DNA from 4 places in the Priestia sp. TGN 0903 genome. Region 1 is predicted to be linked to each of the others. Evidence: riboswitches for the same ligand, from Rfam matches in the RefSeq annotation. Region 1 holds a riboswitch; each other region holds the start of a gene.
The links. Region 1 has a riboswitch for thiamine pyrophosphate ahead of ACRPLY_RS22575 (thiamine phosphate synthase). Riboswitches for the same ligand answer to the same signal wherever they lie in the genome.

Region 2: it holds a riboswitch for thiamine pyrophosphate, as region 1 does, so the genes downstream of both, thiC (phosphomethylpyrimidine synthase ThiC) here and ACRPLY_RS22575 (thiamine phosphate synthase) in region 1, are expected to answer to the same signal.
Region 3: it holds a riboswitch for thiamine pyrophosphate, as region 1 does, so the genes downstream of both, tenA (thiaminase II) here and ACRPLY_RS22575 (thiamine phosphate synthase) in region 1, are expected to answer to the same signal.
Region 4: it holds a riboswitch for thiamine pyrophosphate, as region 1 does, so the genes downstream of both, thiM (hydroxyethylthiazole kinase) here and ACRPLY_RS22575 (thiamine phosphate synthase) in region 1, are expected to answer to the same signal.

What each region holds. Positions count from the first base shown of each region.
Region 1 covers NZ_JBOZGL010000008.1:61,236-65,438, reverse strand. The annotation lists gene ACRPLY_RS22595 (amino acid ABC transporter substrate-binding protein) at 1-302, opposite strand, end outside; gene ACRPLY_RS22590 (fluoride efflux transporter FluC) at 644-1,042, shown strand; gene crcB (fluoride efflux transporter CrcB) at 1,043-1,429, shown strand; gene ACRPLY_RS22580 (hypothetical protein) at 1,481-1,696, shown strand; TPP riboswitch at 1,855-1,956, shown strand; gene ACRPLY_RS22575 (thiamine phosphate synthase) at 2,078-2,701, shown strand; gene thiO (glycine oxidase ThiO) at 2,685-3,812, shown strand; gene thiS (sulfur carrier protein ThiS) at 3,809-4,012, shown strand; gene ACRPLY_RS22560 (thiazole synthase) at 4,018-4,203, shown strand, end outside.
Region 2 covers NZ_JBOZGL010000015.1:21,282-25,484, forward strand. The annotation lists gene ACRPLY_RS25405 (undecaprenyl-diphosphate phosphatase) at 1-568, opposite strand, end outside; gene ACRPLY_RS25410 (hypothetical protein) at 1,027-1,317, shown strand; TPP riboswitch at 1,399-1,513, shown strand; gene thiC (phosphomethylpyrimidine synthase ThiC) at 1,627-3,396, shown strand; gene ACRPLY_RS25420 (VanZ family protein) at 3,564-4,019, opposite strand.
Region 3 covers NZ_JBOZGL010000001.1:573,616-577,818, reverse strand. The annotation lists gene ACRPLY_RS03015 (aldehyde dehydrogenase) at 1-1,209, shown strand, start outside; gene tenA (thiaminase II) at 1,237-1,926, opposite strand; TPP riboswitch at 2,022-2,120, opposite strand; gene ACRPLY_RS03005 (TspO/MBR family protein) at 2,347-3,093, shown strand; gene ACRPLY_RS03000 (hypothetical protein) at 3,395-3,577, shown strand; gene ACRPLY_RS02995 (sodium-dependent transporter) at 3,754-4,203, shown strand, end outside.
Region 4 covers NZ_JBOZGL010000001.1:557,877-562,079, reverse strand. The annotation lists gene ACRPLY_RS02935 (MFS transporter) at 1-1,132, shown strand, start outside; TPP riboswitch at 1,308-1,416, shown strand; gene thiM (hydroxyethylthiazole kinase) at 1,491-2,297, shown strand; gene thiE (thiamine phosphate synthase) at 2,311-2,955, shown strand; gene ACRPLY_RS02920 (pyridoxamine 5'-phosphate oxidase family protein) at 2,983-3,411, opposite strand; RNA gene ssrS (6S RNA) at 3,559-3,736, opposite strand; gene ACRPLY_RS02910 (hypothetical protein) at 3,846-4,203, opposite strand, start outside.

The sequences.
Region 1 (4,203 bases):
AACATGCCATCCCACTGTGTTTCTTTGAACTCAGCTTTTACGCCAAGACGTTTAGCTACTTCTTGAGCCAATTCTACATCAAACCCAGTTAGCTTTTGTTTGTCATCATGAAAAGTGAACGGAGGGTATGTACCTTCAGTTCCAATTGTTAATACGCCATCTTTTTTCACTTTATTATATAAATCCTCTTGTGAAGATTTATTGTCTCCATTGTTTGCTTCATTTTTTGAGCTAGAACCGCATGCGGCAAGCACAACTGTGAAAGCTAATAGTAGCGACAAAAGTGCAGCAAATTTCTTCATTTTCTAAACCCCCTAGTATTCTGATAGGAAATGATACTCTGTGATACTAAACAAGAACACAGCAAAAGTCAACAAAAAAAACTTATACGATTAATGTGACTTAAAATAAGGGAAATATACCTTCTATACACGGTTTGTCATAAGGATACAGAAAGATTTTAAAATTTGGATTAAGTGGATTTTTAAGGGATATTTGAGGAGTAAAAAGGAAGTTTCATGCGACGATTTTCTCTTTCATTTTTTCATGACTTTTGGTGCAATAAACATATAGTTAAATGTTAAGGTAGAAATAAATTCCTTATGGTACACTTAAAGAAGAATTTATGAAACGGAGCGATATGATGAAAGCCATAAACTTAATCTCAATTGCCTTTGGTGCTATCGCTGGTACATATGCGCGTTATTTGCTAAATCTTTCCTTATTATATACGGGCTATCCAATAGGAACGGTAATTGAAAACCTATTAGGAAGCTTCATACTAGGCCTATTAACAGGATTTTTTGCGTGGAAAAAGCCAAAAGAATGGATAAAGCTTGGACTAGGAGTTGGCGTGTGCGGCGGTTTTACAACGTATTCAACCTTTGCAGGAGACGTCATTTCTCTCACTCAGCACCATTTATTTTGGGGAGCCATTTATGTCATTGTCTCTTTAGTAGGTGGAATCCTTCTTGCTTTAGCAGGTTATCTATGCGGTGAAGCGGCAGGGAAAAATTTAGTGAAAGTACATGAGGTGAAGTAAATGAGCATAGTGAGCTTGGCACTTGGCGGGGCAGCTGGAGGAATATGCCGTTATCTTTTGGGTTTAAAAGTTACAAAAACAGTTTCAAACCCTCCTTTTCCAGTCTCAATGCTGTTTGTAAACTTGCTCGGTGCGTTTGGGCTTGGTCTTTTTTACGGTAGTTATTATGGAAAGGTTCCGAGTCATGCTTATGATGATTCAATATTTTTAATGATTGGCATTGGGTTTTTTGGTGCCTTTACCACTTTTTCAACGTTTAGTGTGGAAACCGTACAGTTAATTCGGGAAAAATCTTATCGGAAAATGTTGGCGTACGTGGGGATTTCAGCATTTGGAACAGTTGGTTTATTTACAGTCGGTTTACTGGCAGGAACGTTTTTATTATAAGTAAAGAGAACGTTTCTAGTAGGGAAAAACAAAAAGACGGAGAAGTAGAGAATGGATAGAAAAGCAGAAGTTTGGAAATACATTTTGTTGATTGTAGCTGTTGCAGGTCAGATCATTGGTTTTTTATTTTTATTTATAAATGTTGTGGCGGCATTTATTTTTTACGGTTTTTATATTCTAACTTTTATTATGTTACTCCTGCTGTTTATATGGGATCGGAAAAAGGAAAAAGACAAAGAAGAATTTGACGACTATACCGATTACTAACTATATAAAAAGCAGAATGATTCGGTGCGCCGGGCCTCTTAGTAAAGAAGCTTAAAAGATACATCTATAAAAGGAAGAGAGCCGTAAGAGCATAAAGAGATATTGTATTTACATCTAGTTGTGTTATAATTTTAAGTGCAAAAACAAAATCAATAAATAGCAATCACTAGGGGAGCTTTTTGAAGCTGAGACGGATGTATTTCGGACCCTTTGAACCTGATCTGGTTTGGACCAGCGTAGGGAAGTGGCGATCATGTTTACATAACGATGCATGCTAACCACTCTACGTTGTAGAGTGGTTTTTTGTATGTAATAAAGCCCTCTGCACAAGATGAAGTGATTGAAATTTCTCTTTATTCTGAATGGAAAGGTTTCGATCATGTGGATATTCCTAAATTTCATGTCATTACAACAGATAAGCAGCCAATCGAAGAGCTTCAAAAAATTTTAACGGCTATCGCGCCTTTTGCGGGCGCCATTCATATTAGAGAAAAAAAGAAAACGGCAAAGCAGATTCAATGTTTACTAGAAAGCCTACCATTTTGTCGCTCTAAAATTATTGTGAATGACCGAGTTGATGTAGCGCATGCTTTAAAAGCAAAAGGTGTACAGCTTGCCTATCATAGTTTAGACGTTTCGTTTGTTATAGACGCATTTCCTTCTCTTATTGTTGGAAAGTCAGTTCACTCTGTGGAAGAGGCTTTAGAAGCTGAAAAAGATGGTGCTCACTACATTTTATACGGACATATTTATTCAACACATTCAAAAAAAGAATTAAAAAGTCGAGGGATAGCGGCACTAAAAGAAGTAGTAGACGCTGTGCAGATACCGGTTATTGCCATTGGAGGAATTACACCTGTAAATGCCAAAGAGGTACTTCAAACAGGAGCACACGGTATAGCCGTGATGTCTGGTGTCATGCTTGCGCAAGATCCCCTGAAAGCGATTAAACAATATTCTCATATATGGACATCTGGAGGTGGAGAAAATGAAGCAGCATTATGATGTACTGTTAATCGGAGGAGGTATAATCAGCTCTTCTATCGCTTATCATTTGTCAAAACAAGGAGCGTCAGTAGCTATTCTTGAACGCAATCAAGTTGGTTGTGAAGCTTCAAGTGCAGCCGCTGGTATTTTAGGTGCTCAAGCTGAAATTGATGAAGAAGGTCCTCTTTTAGACCTTGCTATTAAGAGCAGAAGCATGTTTCCTGAACTGGTGAAGGAACTAAAAGAAAAAACGGCTATCGACGTAGAGCTCATTCAAAAAGGCTTATTAAAAGTCGCTGTAACAGAAGAAGATGCACACGTATTAAAGAAAAAAGCCGCTCAGCACCACCGGTGGGACAAAGATGTAAGATGGATCGATGTAAAAGAAGCGCGTTTGTTAGAACCCGGGCTCTCTCCAGACATATACGGAGCCATTACAATACCGGGAGACGGCCAGCTAGCTCCGGCTAAGTTAACACAAGCTCTTGCTCATGGAGCCTTGTATCACGGAGCAGATGTATTCGAATACTGTGACGTTCACTCTCTTATTATGGAAAATGAAACAGTAAAAGGGGTACAGACGTCCAAAGGCTCTTTTTATGGAGAAAAAGTAGTGATTGCAGCAGGCTCATGGGCTAAACGCTTTATTTCTTCTGAACATTTAGGCGAGGTGTTTCCTGTAAAAGGAGAGTGTATTGCTCTGCAAAGTCATAAGCCCCTGCTTTCTAAAACGATTTTTTTAGATGAAGGTTTTTACTTAGTCCCTAAGACTGGTGGAAGAATCGTAATCGGGGCAACTAAGCTGCAGCATGATTTTACTAAGACCGTTTCTGCACAAGGTATTCAATTTTTGCTGAATAAAGCTTCTGCGCTTCTGCCGGCCATTAAAGAAGCCACATTTGAAAAAGCATGGGCTGGTCTTCGTCCACAAACAAATGATGGCTGGCCTTATTTAGGAGAGCACCCTGAAATAGCGAATCTGCACATGGCTTTTGGCCACTACCGAAACGGTATTTTATTAAGCGCTGCAACTGGAAAAATTATGGCTGATGCTTTGTTAGGGAAAAAGCCAAATCATTCATTCTTTACATCATTTCAGCTAACGAGAGCAATGGAGGGAGTTCATTGAATCTAATTATTAACGGTAAGACCGTCACTGTCGGAGATGAAATTGAAACGGTCGAGCACTTGCTGCAGGCTCAGAGTCTGCATGAGCGAGTTGTAATTGTTGAATTAAACAAGAATATTTTGCAAAAAGAAGAACATAGCGATGCATGCTTAAAAGATGGAGATACATTAGAAGTTGTTTCATTTGTTGGAGGAGGATGAAGAGTATGTTAAAAATTGGACAATATACATTTAATTCACGTTTATTATTAGGAACAGGGAAATTTCCGGACTTTACGACTCAGCGTCAAGCGGTAGAAGAGTCGGAAACAGAAATTTTAACATTTGCTGTTAGACGAATGGATATTTTTGATCAAAATCAGCCTAATTTATTAGAAGCACTTGATGTGAAG
Region 2 (4,203 bases), on a different contig from region 1:
GGCTCATTCCAAGAAGAACCCCTCCTGAAATCGTTGAGCCTGAACGAGAAAAACCTGGCCAAAGAGCAATACATTGAAACAGTCCTATACCTAGTGCTTGTCCATAAGACATTTGGTCCACCGTCTCTACACGCGGACGTTTAGGTCCAAACAAATCTGCTAGAATCATTAATACAGCTCCGACCACTAAGCCAATTAGCACCGTATTTAAAGAAAACAAATGTTCATCAATGTAATCATCAAACAAAAGTCCTAACACTCCTGCGGGTAACAAACCAACAATTACCTGCATTAAATTTAAGCGATTTGTCGGTCCAATTGCAGCAGCTGGTTTTTTTCCCAATCCTAATAAATTAATAAAACGATCTTTAAAAATAACAACTACTGCTAAGATCGACCCTAGCTGAATAACAATCTTAAATGTATTAGCTACTGGAGATGAAAATAATTCTTTTGAATTTAACCACAGGTCATCCACAATAATCATATGCCCAGTTGACGAAACAGGAGCAAACTCTGTTAAACCTTCTACAATCCCTAAAATGATTGCTACAATAATTTCCCACATAAAGCTATGTACCTTGCCTTTCTTTCAAATTAATAAACTTATCGCTTCGTTTTACATGCTCAACTATTTTCCTATTTTGACACTTGCTTTTTTATCATAATTGTTAAAACTATGAAATACAATGTGTATTTGCAAAAAGATAAGAATCTTTAATAATTTGTAATAAAAAGCTTACATGCTACAACCAAAAAACACGATATCAGCTTTTATTTATTTTAAAAAGCAGTCACTATGTTCAGTATAAATTCTGGTCCCTTAGCTAAAAATGAATCATCTAGACTATTTTTCTTTAGTGTGAAAAAATGACTAAATCATTATGTTTTTTCCATCCCCCTTTACTGTCATCTATCATTTTAATCCAATAGGGCTGACTTATACGACATATCCCCCAAGTAATTTGAAACTTTTTTCTCTCTTTTCTCGTATATAGTAGTATCTTTTTTAGGAGGCTTTTTACTATGAATGGAAATGTACGTACAATGAAATGGGTCACTGCTGGGTATGAAGCCTTGCTGGGAATTCCTTTAATTGGCGCGGGGATTGTTATGGGCTTTAGCTATACTCCTCTTTTTATTGGATTTATTCTTCATGCTATCACACTCATTTTAGCTAATAGACGAGGGTTATCTGCTTATGGAAACATACTAGGGCTTGTTACCTCACTGGTTGCTTGGATTCCATTTTTGGGATTTATCATGCATATTATTACAGCTATTGTGATTGCAATCGATGCTGCTAGACAACGCTAATTGTCTAGCTTTTTTTATTTAAGGGTTGATTTTTTACCGAATGATGGTAAACTTAAGCCGTAAATTGAATAATTTGAATGTTATTTCTACTAGGGGTGTCTGATAGCTCAGACTGAGAGAAGAGTGCAATAAAACTCTTTAACCCTTTGAACCTGATTTGGGTTATACCAGCGGAGGGAAGTAGTCTTGAAAAGAATAGTATAGTTTTATTCTTTTTTTGCCTATTCCATCGGGTTCTGTCTATCACAGAACCCGATTTTTTTATGGTTCGGTATAGCTACACTTTATGCGAAACCGGAGGAATATGTAATGTCAAAACAAAATGTATCAGTTTCTATGAAAAAGCCTTTTCCAAACAGTCACAAAGTATATGTCCAAGGATCCAGACAAGACCTTAAAGTACCTATGCGTGAAATTCATCAGTCTCCTACTACAGGGTCTTTTGGTGAAGAAGAAAATAGTCCCGTACGTGTATACGACACGAGCGGTGTTTATACAGATCCCTCTTATGAAATTAATTTACAAAAAGGATTACCAGCTCTGCGCGAAAAGTGGATTGCAGAACGAAACGATGTAGAAACATATCAAGGCCGTACGGTTCAGCCACAGGATAACGGTTATTATGACGGTGATCCAAGAGATCAGTACGAGCGCTTTATCACTAAACGTTTACCTTTGCGCGCGAAAAAAAATCAAAATGTAACGCAAATGCACTATGCGAAAAAAGGAGTCATCACGCCCGAAATGGAATTTATCGCTATTCGTGAACAGATGAATCCTGAAATTGTGCGTGAAGAAGTAGCAAGAGGACGTGCGATTATCCCTAATAATATCAATCACCCTGAGAGCGAACCGATGATTATCGGCCGCAAATTCCATGTGAAAATTAATGCTAATATCGGAAATTCAGCTATTCGTTCAGCTATTGAAGATGAAGTAGAAAAAATGACATGGGCAACGCGTTGGGGAGCCGATACAATTATGGATCTATCAACAGGAAAGGATATCCACACAACACGCGAATGGATTATCCGCAACTCGCCTGTTCCTGTAGGGACCGTTCCTATTTACCAAGCGCTTGAAAAAGTAAAAGGCGTAGCAGAAGATCTAACGTGGGAAGCATACCGCGATACATTAATTGAACAAGCAGAACAAGGTGTTGATTACTTTACTATTCACGCAGGTGTTCTTTTACGTTATATTCCTCTGACAGCGAAACGTACGACAGGTATTGTTTCACGCGGAGGATCCATCTTGGCGCAGTGGTGTTTAGCTCATCATGAAGAGAACTTTTTATATACTCGCTTTGAAGAAATCTGTGAAATCTGTAAAGCATACGATATTGCTATTTCGCTTGGCGATGGGCTACGTCCTGGTTCCATTGCAGATGCTAATGATGAGGCACAGTTCGGTGAATTAGAAACGCTTGGTGAATTAACTAAAATTGCTTGGAAACACGATGTTCAAGTTATGATTGAAGGTCCTGGACATGTTCCAATGCATCTCATCAAAGAAAACGTAGATAAACAAATGGAAATATGCCAGGAAGCCCCCTTCTATACTCTTGGACCGCTTACAACCGACATCGCTCCAGGCTATGACCATATTACATCAGGTATTGGTGCTGCAATGATTGGCTGGTTTGGGACAGCTATGCTTTGCTACGTAACGCCAAAAGAACATTTAGGACTCCCGAATAAAGAAGACGTTCGCGAAGGCGTTATCACCTATAAAATTGCTGCGCATGCTGCTGACCTAGCAAAAGGCCATCCAGGAGCACAAAAACGCGATAATGCTCTGTCTAAAGCAAGATTTGAATTTAGATGGAATGATCAATTTAACCTGTCACTAGATCCAGAGCGCGCAAAAGAATATCACGATGAAACACTTCCCGCTGAAGGTGCTAAAACAGCCCATTTCTGTTCAATGTGTGGACCTAAATTCTGTTCGATGCGTATTTCTCAAGATATTCGTAACATGGCTCAAGAAAATGAAAAAGATGTAAACGAAGTAAGAAAAGAAGGAATGAAAGAAAAAGCTAAAGAGTTTGTTAACAGTGGTTCAAATATCTATCAATAATGAAGTAGAACAGCTTAAAAAACAAATTAAGCAGCTTGAAGGAAAGTTATTATTTGTTCAGCAAAATTGTCAGCACATTATCGTTGAATCCTCACATTCTTCCGTAAGACGCTGCATTAAGTGTTTCTATCAACAAGATGCAAAAAGGACTTCGTAAAGAAGTCCTTTCATCTTTTTTTGAAACGTGCTTTCAGCATGTTCTTGATCCAATATAGTATTTTAATAATAACCCAGCCTATAAATGTACCTAGCGTATTCAAAAAGATATCATCAATATCAAATACTCGTTCCGTTAGCTTGTACTGTAAAATTTCAATCAGAAAACTGATTAAGAAACCAGTCGTAAAGACTTGAATAAAACCGTCAAACCACTTCATAAACAACGGAATAAACATTCCAAGCGGCGCAAACATCACGATATTTCCCAGTATATTTGTCAGAGTGAGCATTATATTACCGCTGTCCCACATCAGACGGATTGTACTAAATAAATCCAAGTTCATTGCTTTTCCGTAAACATGTTCGTTTTCCCGTATGAGAGTAGCATAAATGACCACTGCCCCGTACGCAATAAATAGAATGAACATGACTTTTTTAACGATTGACCTGATGCTTACATTCACTTCAACATCACCTTCTTTGACTCCCCAAACCATTTATTATTATCTATATGTATATGTCCACTGCTTTCATTCGTAGTGAATGGATTTACATGCTTTTTTTATCCTATCACATCAATAAATAAATACAATTCCCTTTTTATTATTTTGTAAACTAACATTTTTCCACTTAAAAAAAGCCATGCGT
Region 3 (4,203 bases), on a different contig from region 1:
TCTGAAGTAGAGGCGTACACGTCGGAAATTGGGATTTTACTAGAGGAAATTCGGTTTACGCTTAAGCATTTAGCAAAATGGATGAAGCCTAAAAAAGTAAAAACCGCTTTAACACACGTGGGCTCTAAAGGGAAAATTGTTCCTGAACCGTATGGAGTCGCGTTAATTATTGCTCCGTGGAACTATCCGTTTCAATTAGCGCTGTCTCCTTTAGTAGGAGCGATTGCCGCTGGAAACACGGCGATTATAAAGCCTTCTGAATTAACGCCTAGCGTATCTCGGGTTATACAAGAATTACTAGCTGAGGCTTTTGATCCCGCATTTGTGACGGTGATTGAAGGCGCTGTAGACACGACGAGCCTGCTTTTAAAACAGCCCCTCGATTATATTTTCTTTACGGGAAGTGTAAATGTAGGGAAAATTATTATGCAAGAAGCAGGGAAGCAGCTTATTCCCGTCACGCTGGAGCTAGGAGGAAAAAGTCCGTGCATTGTACATGAAGATGCAAACCTAGATCTTGCAGCGAAGCGAATTATGTTTGGCAAAGGAATGAATGCAGGCCAAACGTGCGTTGCTCCCGATTATTTGCTCGTGCATAAAAAGGTAAAAGCGCAGCTAGTGGAGAAACTTCGCGAAGCGATTTATCAATTTTACGGTAGTAATCCGCTTGAAAGTGAGCGCTACGGCCGTATTGTCAGTGAGCGCCATTTTATTCGGCTAGTTGAGTTTTTAAAAGACGGAAACGCTATAGTTGGAGGCGGGTATAATAAAAGTACGCTCACAATAGAACCTACGGTGTTAAGTGAAGTAAGCTGGACATCAGACGTTATGCAAGAAGAAATTTTTGGGCCTATTCTTCCTATGATTGAATACGAAACGCTAGACGAAGTTATTCATAAAGTTCAAGAAAAAGCTAAGCCGTTAGCTCTTTACTTGTTTACGGAAAGTGCAAATGTACAAAATGTCATAACGGAGCGTCTTTCATTTGGAGGAGGCTGTATAAATGATACGCTTATGCATATCGCTACGCCATATTTACCCTTTGGCGGAGTTGGAGAAAGCGGTACGGGCCAATATCATGGAAAAGACAGCTTTCAGACATTTTCTCATTTTAAAAGCATGCTGTCTCAAACAACCAAGTTTGATTTGTCATTCCGCTATCCTTCAGAGAAACAAAACTTGAAAATGATTAAAAAATTATTGAAATAAAAAGCCTCCTGATAGGAGGCTTTTTCGTTATTTTGAAAGTGAAAGCTGAGAAAGCGGCCATTTTTCTTGTGTATACGCCATTTCCCAAAATAAATACTCCAGCTCACAGCTTTTGATAAAGTGATCTTTCATACGATTACGTTCTTCTTCAGTCGCTTGTTCGGCGAGTTCATCAAGCTTGTTACAAAACCATTGTGTTGTGCCATTCATTTCTTCATTATTATAAAACTGAATCCATTCATAAAAAGGATGAGAAGGAGATGGATTTACTTGTTCTGTAATGCGCTGGCCAATTTCAACGTACGTCCACGGACATGGAAGAAGCACGGCAATGATTTCCGCTAAGCTGCCTGTATGCGCAACGCTTGTCATATGGTTAATGTAGTGGCTGGCCGTTGGTGAAAGAGCCTCAGTGTGGAGGTCTTCATAGCGTACGCCTGCTACTTCACAAAAATTATTATGAGGGTGTACTTCACTATGTAATACCGTAGAAATGCCGGCATTAAAGGCTTCCATTTCGGTACGCGTGCGGCATTTTGTTAAAGCAGCGCCGTAAATGCGGACAAATGCTGTTAAGTATTCGTAGTCTTGAGAAACGTAGTGAATAAGCGCCTCTTTTGGCACGTCTCCTTCAGCAATTCCTTTAATAAAAGGGTGGTTAAAAATGGCTTCGTAAATATAGTTTGCTTCTTGTCTTAATTGAGATGAAAATGACATCAAAATCCTCCTTTAATATGAGGAAGTCACAAACAAGCACATAAAGGAAATAAAAAACACTCCGTTTATAAACGGAGTGGCAAATGACAGTACAAAACTGAACATTGCCACTTTCCTACGCTGGTATGAGCCAGATCAGGTTCAAAGGGATCAAGAAAACTTGTCTCAGCCGGTCGGCACCCCTAGTGGACTTCCTATTAGTCTATGTTTAACTTACCATATATTCTGAAAAATAGAAAGCGTTACGGAAAATTGTTCCCTAACGGTTTTTATCTCTTAAAGAGGTAGCTTCTTGAAGCTATTTTTAATCATTTTTGTTTAAAAATGCATATTTTTAGGGAAGAAGAGGTATTAATGAAGGGAAGAGCCGTTTTCGTCTCCGAAACATTCCCATATAAATAGAAGAAAGGAGAGAACAAAATGGCAAAATTTCGTTTGTATGCTGTATTAAATACAGTAGGCTTGGCTATTACACTTCTTGTGAATTATTTAGCAAATGCGATTCCAATAGGAGGCAAAACAACGGCAGAGGCTTCTGCGCAAGTTCCTACGTTGTTTACACCAGCCGGTTATGCCTTTGCTATCTGGGGCGTTATTTATTTGTTATTAACCATTTGGGTTATACGCCAATTTTTTGCAAGAGAAGATCAAAAGGAAATATATGCACGTATCGGCATTTGGTTTTTTCTAAACTGTTTGTTAAATAGTGCGTGGATCTTTATTTTCCAAAACGATTACTATAAGTTATCCCTTTTAGTTATGCTCTTTATTTTAGGCACATTAATGATTGTATATTCCATTATTCAGCATTCTCGGATGACGACATGGTTTATGCGTCTGCCGATTTCGCTTTATCTTGGATGGATTTCTGTTGCGACTATTGTTAATGTATTTGTCGTATTTCAAGCAAATGGAATACAGCACTTGCTTGGCCTAAATGAGTTAGCATGGACGATTATTATGCTGTTGGTAGGGGCTGCGCTGGGCATTATGTTTACATTAAAAAACCGAGACGCTGTTTATCCGCTTGTTTTTATTTGGGCTTATATTGCCATTGCGGTGAAACAAAGTGGAAATCAGCCAATTGTCATTACTGTTATCATCTCGATTGTTTTATTAGCAATTGCTATTATTGTGGGACTGATTAAACGCTATAGACGTTTTTAAAAAGAAGCTCTAGCTTTTGTAAGCTAGAGCTTTTTATGATGCTCTTTTGATTGTAAAAAAGCAGCTGTAAAAGCAATTAAGCTAATTAAAATACCAAAAGGAACAACAATTGGTACGAATGATAAAATAAATGTCATAAGCGTAACCTCCATGTTGCATCGGTGCATAATGAAAAATTCAACTTTTTAAATTGAAGTTCCGCTATTATAGTATGCTAGGCTTTATGTTTGGAGCCTATATGTTTAGAAATAAACGAAAAAGGCAACATACGTTACATATAGTTTATATAGGAGGAGTTAAAATGGAAACATATTTAGTGGCTTACACAGATAAAGACGATATGGAATATAAACAAGTGACGTGCGAGAGTTATGAAGATGCAGAGCGTACAGTTCTTCGTTTAGAGAGAGAAGGGCATATGCATATTGAAGAAATATCAAATCAAGAAGCCTACCGTGGAGACGAATCGTCGTACAGAGAATAATTTTTGAATAGAAACATCAAACTCAAAATGAAGAGGCAGCTGCTTCTTCATTTTTTCTATTCTATATAGATATCGTTTTATAGAAAAAAGTAAAACGGGAATGATTTTCTTCTGCATTTATGGTACAGTACTAATCAGGTGAGTTTTGAGTTTAGAAGAGGAGAGAGTAACATTATATGAGTAAAGGAAATCAGTGGTCTTCACGCCTCGGTTTTATTTTAGCATCTGCTGGGGCAGCAATTGGTCTAGGAGCGATATGGAAATTTCCATACGTAACCGGAATCAGTGGCGGTGGAGCATTTTTTGCGTTGTTTATTTTATTTACAATTTTTATTGGATTGCCGCTTCTGTTGGCAGAATTTATCATTGGAAGACATACGGGAAAAGAAGCGATTAGTGCTTATAAAGCAATTGCTCCAAAGTCCGCTTGGGTATGGATTGGCAGGCTGGGAGTACTCAGCTGTGTCGTTTTGCTTTCCTTTTACAGCGTCGTTGGCGGCTGGGTGATTTTATATACGATTATGAGCGTAACCGGTATGCTAAGCGGAAAAGAGTACGGTCCGTTGTTCAATGCCGTCATTAGCCAACCTTATGTGGTATTAGGTGCACAGGCGCTGTTTTTATTA
Region 4 (4,203 bases), on a different contig from region 1:
TCCAATTATGCCAACCTATATGACGGAGCTTCATATCAACGGCAGCGTGATGGGGCTTTTAGTAGCGGTGTTTTCACTAACTCAATTTCTGTTTTCGCCTTTAGCGGGGCGATTATCAGATTCGTTAGGGAGAAAGAAAATTATTGTAGCGGGAATGATTGTTTTTGCCCTGTCTGAATGGTTCTTTGGTTCAGTGAGTACACCTCTTTTATTATTTGTATCCAGAATGCTAGGTGGGGTCGGGGCCGCGCTTATTATGCCTGCTGTTATGGCCTATACAGCGGACGTGACGTCTGCTAAAGAACGCGCTAAAGGGATGGGCTATGTGACGGCAGCGATTACAACAGGATTTATTATCGGGCCCGGTATTGGAGGCTTTTTAGCTGAATACGGCATGCGCGTGCCATTTTACATGGCCGCAGTAGCAGGAGGCTTGGCTGCAGTGATTACGCTTTTTGTTTTGCCGGAGTCTCGTCCTGTACAAGGTCATGCTGTTTCAAACAATGAGAATCCAAAAGAAGATCGGCTGCTACTGCAGCTTATGAATTCCTACAAAGAACCTTATTTTTTAAGTTTAATTATCGTTTTTGTGACATCGTTTGGATTATCCAATTATGAAACGATCTTTTCACTATTTGTTGATCATAAATTTAGCTTTACGCCAAAAGATATTGCGTTTGTTATTACGTTTGGCTCTATTGCAGGGGCTGTTGTGCAGGTTACGATTTTTGGCTGGATTTTAAATAAATTCGGTGAAAAAAGAGTGATTTCGTTTTGCTTGATGATGACGGGACTTTTTATTTTACTTACACTATTTGTGCACACGTACTGGCTTATTATTGTTGTGACATTTATCGTCTTTTTAGCAACAGATATTTTACGTCCGGCAATCAGCACGCAAATGTCGATGATGGCACAAGACGACCAAGGGTATGTAGCCGGACTAAATTCTGCTTATACAAGTCTTGGTAATATTATTGGACCTGTTGTAGCAGGCTTTCTTTTTGATATAAACATTAATTACCCGTACGTATCAGCTGCACTTGTACTGCTGCTTTGTTTTCTTTTATCTTTAAGAGCAGGGAAGGACCGAAAAACAGCTGTGAGAAATCAAGCGATTCAAGAGAAATGATAGAATTTTTAGGGGATAGAAGACCTCCAGTAGTTTACTGGAGGTCTTCTAATGATGCTTTTAGTAAAGCTGTAAGATTTACAACACCACTCAGCCTATAGCGAAGCTTTATTTTATGGGCAAAACAGTGAAATGGTTGCAAATAAAAAAGGTTAATAGTAAACTTTAAACGTAACAAGAATAGTATGGGAGCTTGCGCGGGGCAGGCTGAGAGTACAGGGGCGCCTGTTGACCATTTGAACCTGTTGGATAATGCCAGCGCAGGGAATGTGAGTACATACCAAAGCACTTTGCGCATGCAAGGTGCTTTTTTGTCTTTTTTTGCAGTGTTAAAACTAAATGAAAAGAGTGAGAGAACATGGATATTAGTAAAATTTTAGCTCAATTAGAAAAAGTAAGAGATACAAGTCCGCTTGTTCATAATATTACGAATGTTGTGGTAACAAATTTTACAGCAAATGGACTGCTTGCCCTAGGAGCGTCACCTGTTATGGCTTATGCGAAGGAAGAAGTGGCTGATATGGCTCGAATCGCCGGAGCGCTTGTCTTAAATATGGGTACACTGACGGCTCAAGAAGTAGAAGCGATGAGAATAGCAGGAAAATCAGCAAATGAAAATGGCGTGCCGGTTATTTTCGATCCTGTAGGAGCCGGAGCGACACCGTTTCGTACAGAAGTAGCACGTCAGCTTGTAGAAGAATTAAATATTGCAGTTATTCGTGGTAACGCTGCTGAAGTTGCGAATGTAGTAGGCGAGTCATGGCTCATTAAAGGCGTTGATTCATTAGAAGGGCAAGGAGACGTCATTGAACTTGCTGAGAAAGCGGCGAACAAATTAGATACAGTGATTGTTATTACGGGTAAACAAGATGTAATCACGGATGGAAACACAACGTATACAGTAGACAACGGTCACCCGTTATTTACGAAAGTGACGGGGACTGGATGTCTGTCGACATCAATTATAGGAGCTTTCGCTGCTGTAGAAAAAGAATATGTCGAGGCAAGCGTTGCTGCTTTAAGTTTTTACGGAGTGGCAGGTGAAATCGCCGCAGCGAAAAAAGGTGAAGAAGGGCCGGGAAGCTTTCAAATTGAGCTCTTAAACCAGCTTCATCTTTTATCTGGGCAGGATATTGAATCATATGCAAGAGTACATCAACGTTAAAAGGAGCCGGAAAATGACAAACGAAGAAATCAAAAAGCTGCTGCAAGTTTATTTTATAATGGGCAGTAATAACTGTAAAAAAGATCCGAAAGAAGTATTAAAAGAAGCAATTGAAGGCGGCGTTACCGTGTTTCAATTTCGTGAAAAAGGCGAGGGTGCCCTAAAAGGAGAAGCGAAATATCAGCTGGCGAAAGAACTTCAGCAAATTTGTCAGCAGCACAGCGTTCCTTTTGTTGTGAATGATGATCTTGACTTAGCGATCCGCTTACAAGCGGATGGCGTTCATATTGGACAAGAAGATGAAAAAGCTCATATTGTTCGAGAAAAAATAGGAAAAGGAATTGTGGGCGTCTCTGTTCATAATATACAAGAGCTGCAGCAAGCCATAAAAGACGGGGCGGATTATGTAGGAATGGGACCTGTTTTTCCTACTTCTACAAAAAAAGATGCAAAAGCAGTGCAAGGTACAAAATTAATTGAAGAAGTGCGAAACCAGAATATTGACTTTCCAATTGTAGGAATCGGTGGCATCACGCCTGAAAATGCCAAACAAGTAGTAGAAGCAGGTGCAGATGGTGTTTCTATTATTACCGCGATTAGCTTAGCAGCGTCTCCAAAAGAAAAAGCAGCTCAATTGAAAGAAGCGGTAGGAAAATAAAAAAAGCGCACAGTGTGCGCTTTTTTATTATAGCTGAACGGTTTGAGGAGTTTCTTCGCCTTCATTCATAAAGCGAATTTCGTTTGGTGTAATTTCCAGAACAACATACTCAGGGTCATTTGGACCGTCAAACCATTCTTTCATGTGATCGTTCCATATACGTCCTTTTAATTGATCACCGGTACGAAGAACAGCTGTCCCGGATAATTCTAAGTATTGATCGCCATATCCTTCGCCGCTGTAGCCTAATAGTACGTGCACGTTCGGATTGGCTTCGATTTCTTCTGCCTTATGTGTATTGATATTTGTTGGTGTGTAAAGAGCGATACCATCTTCATCGCTGAAAAATGTCATATAGCGAGAGTGGGGTTTGTTGTTTACAACTGTGGCTAATGTTCCTACACGATTTCCTTCTAATACTTCATTTACTTTTTTAGCAATTTTTTGTTCATTCATTTTATCCATCTCCTTTATTACTTTTTATGTTCCTCAATCGAAGATAAATAAAACATACATGTCTAAAAAAAATATAAGTTAACAATAAAATAATTATGTAAACTAATAAATAAAAAAATAAAAAAAGCTAGCTACAGCTAACTAAAAAATAAGCCCGCACTGCCGTAACCCTAAGTGTCTTAAATACCCAGATCTACTAGGTGGGTGCCCTCATAGCCGGGTTTAGCGTCCCAAGAAGGGCGTGCTATCTGCAGCTAAATTTTGAGCTCCCTTTTAACACTCAAAGGTTTAAGACAACATGAGTATACGCACAGCGCAGGTATGTATAACAAATGTAAATAAAATGCCGATATATAAATGTTTTCTAATTAATCAACTTTCATCGTACAAGAAATGATTATAACGGAATAATGAATGGAACGCAAGACTTTTATTTAAAGTTTTTCTTCTCTAACATCTTGGCGGTTATGCCGTAACAAAATAAAAAAAGGGCCCGCAACTGGAATGAAACATAAGAGAAGGTAAGGCCGGGATGCTATCTTTTCTTTTGTCATAACGGAATAAGAAAGCCACGTTAAAACAAAAAAATCAGCGGTCATCACGCTAACAAGCTGTGACTGCATAAAAGCATCTTCATAAGCTCTTATTGAACCTATGGATAGTCCGTATACGTAACCAGCAATCGTGAGTGCTAAGCATAGTCCAATCCATAGACGAGAAGAAATGATGGCAATGAAACGTGAAGGAATACGCGAACGTGTTCGAACTTTTTGTCCTTTCCAATGATAATAG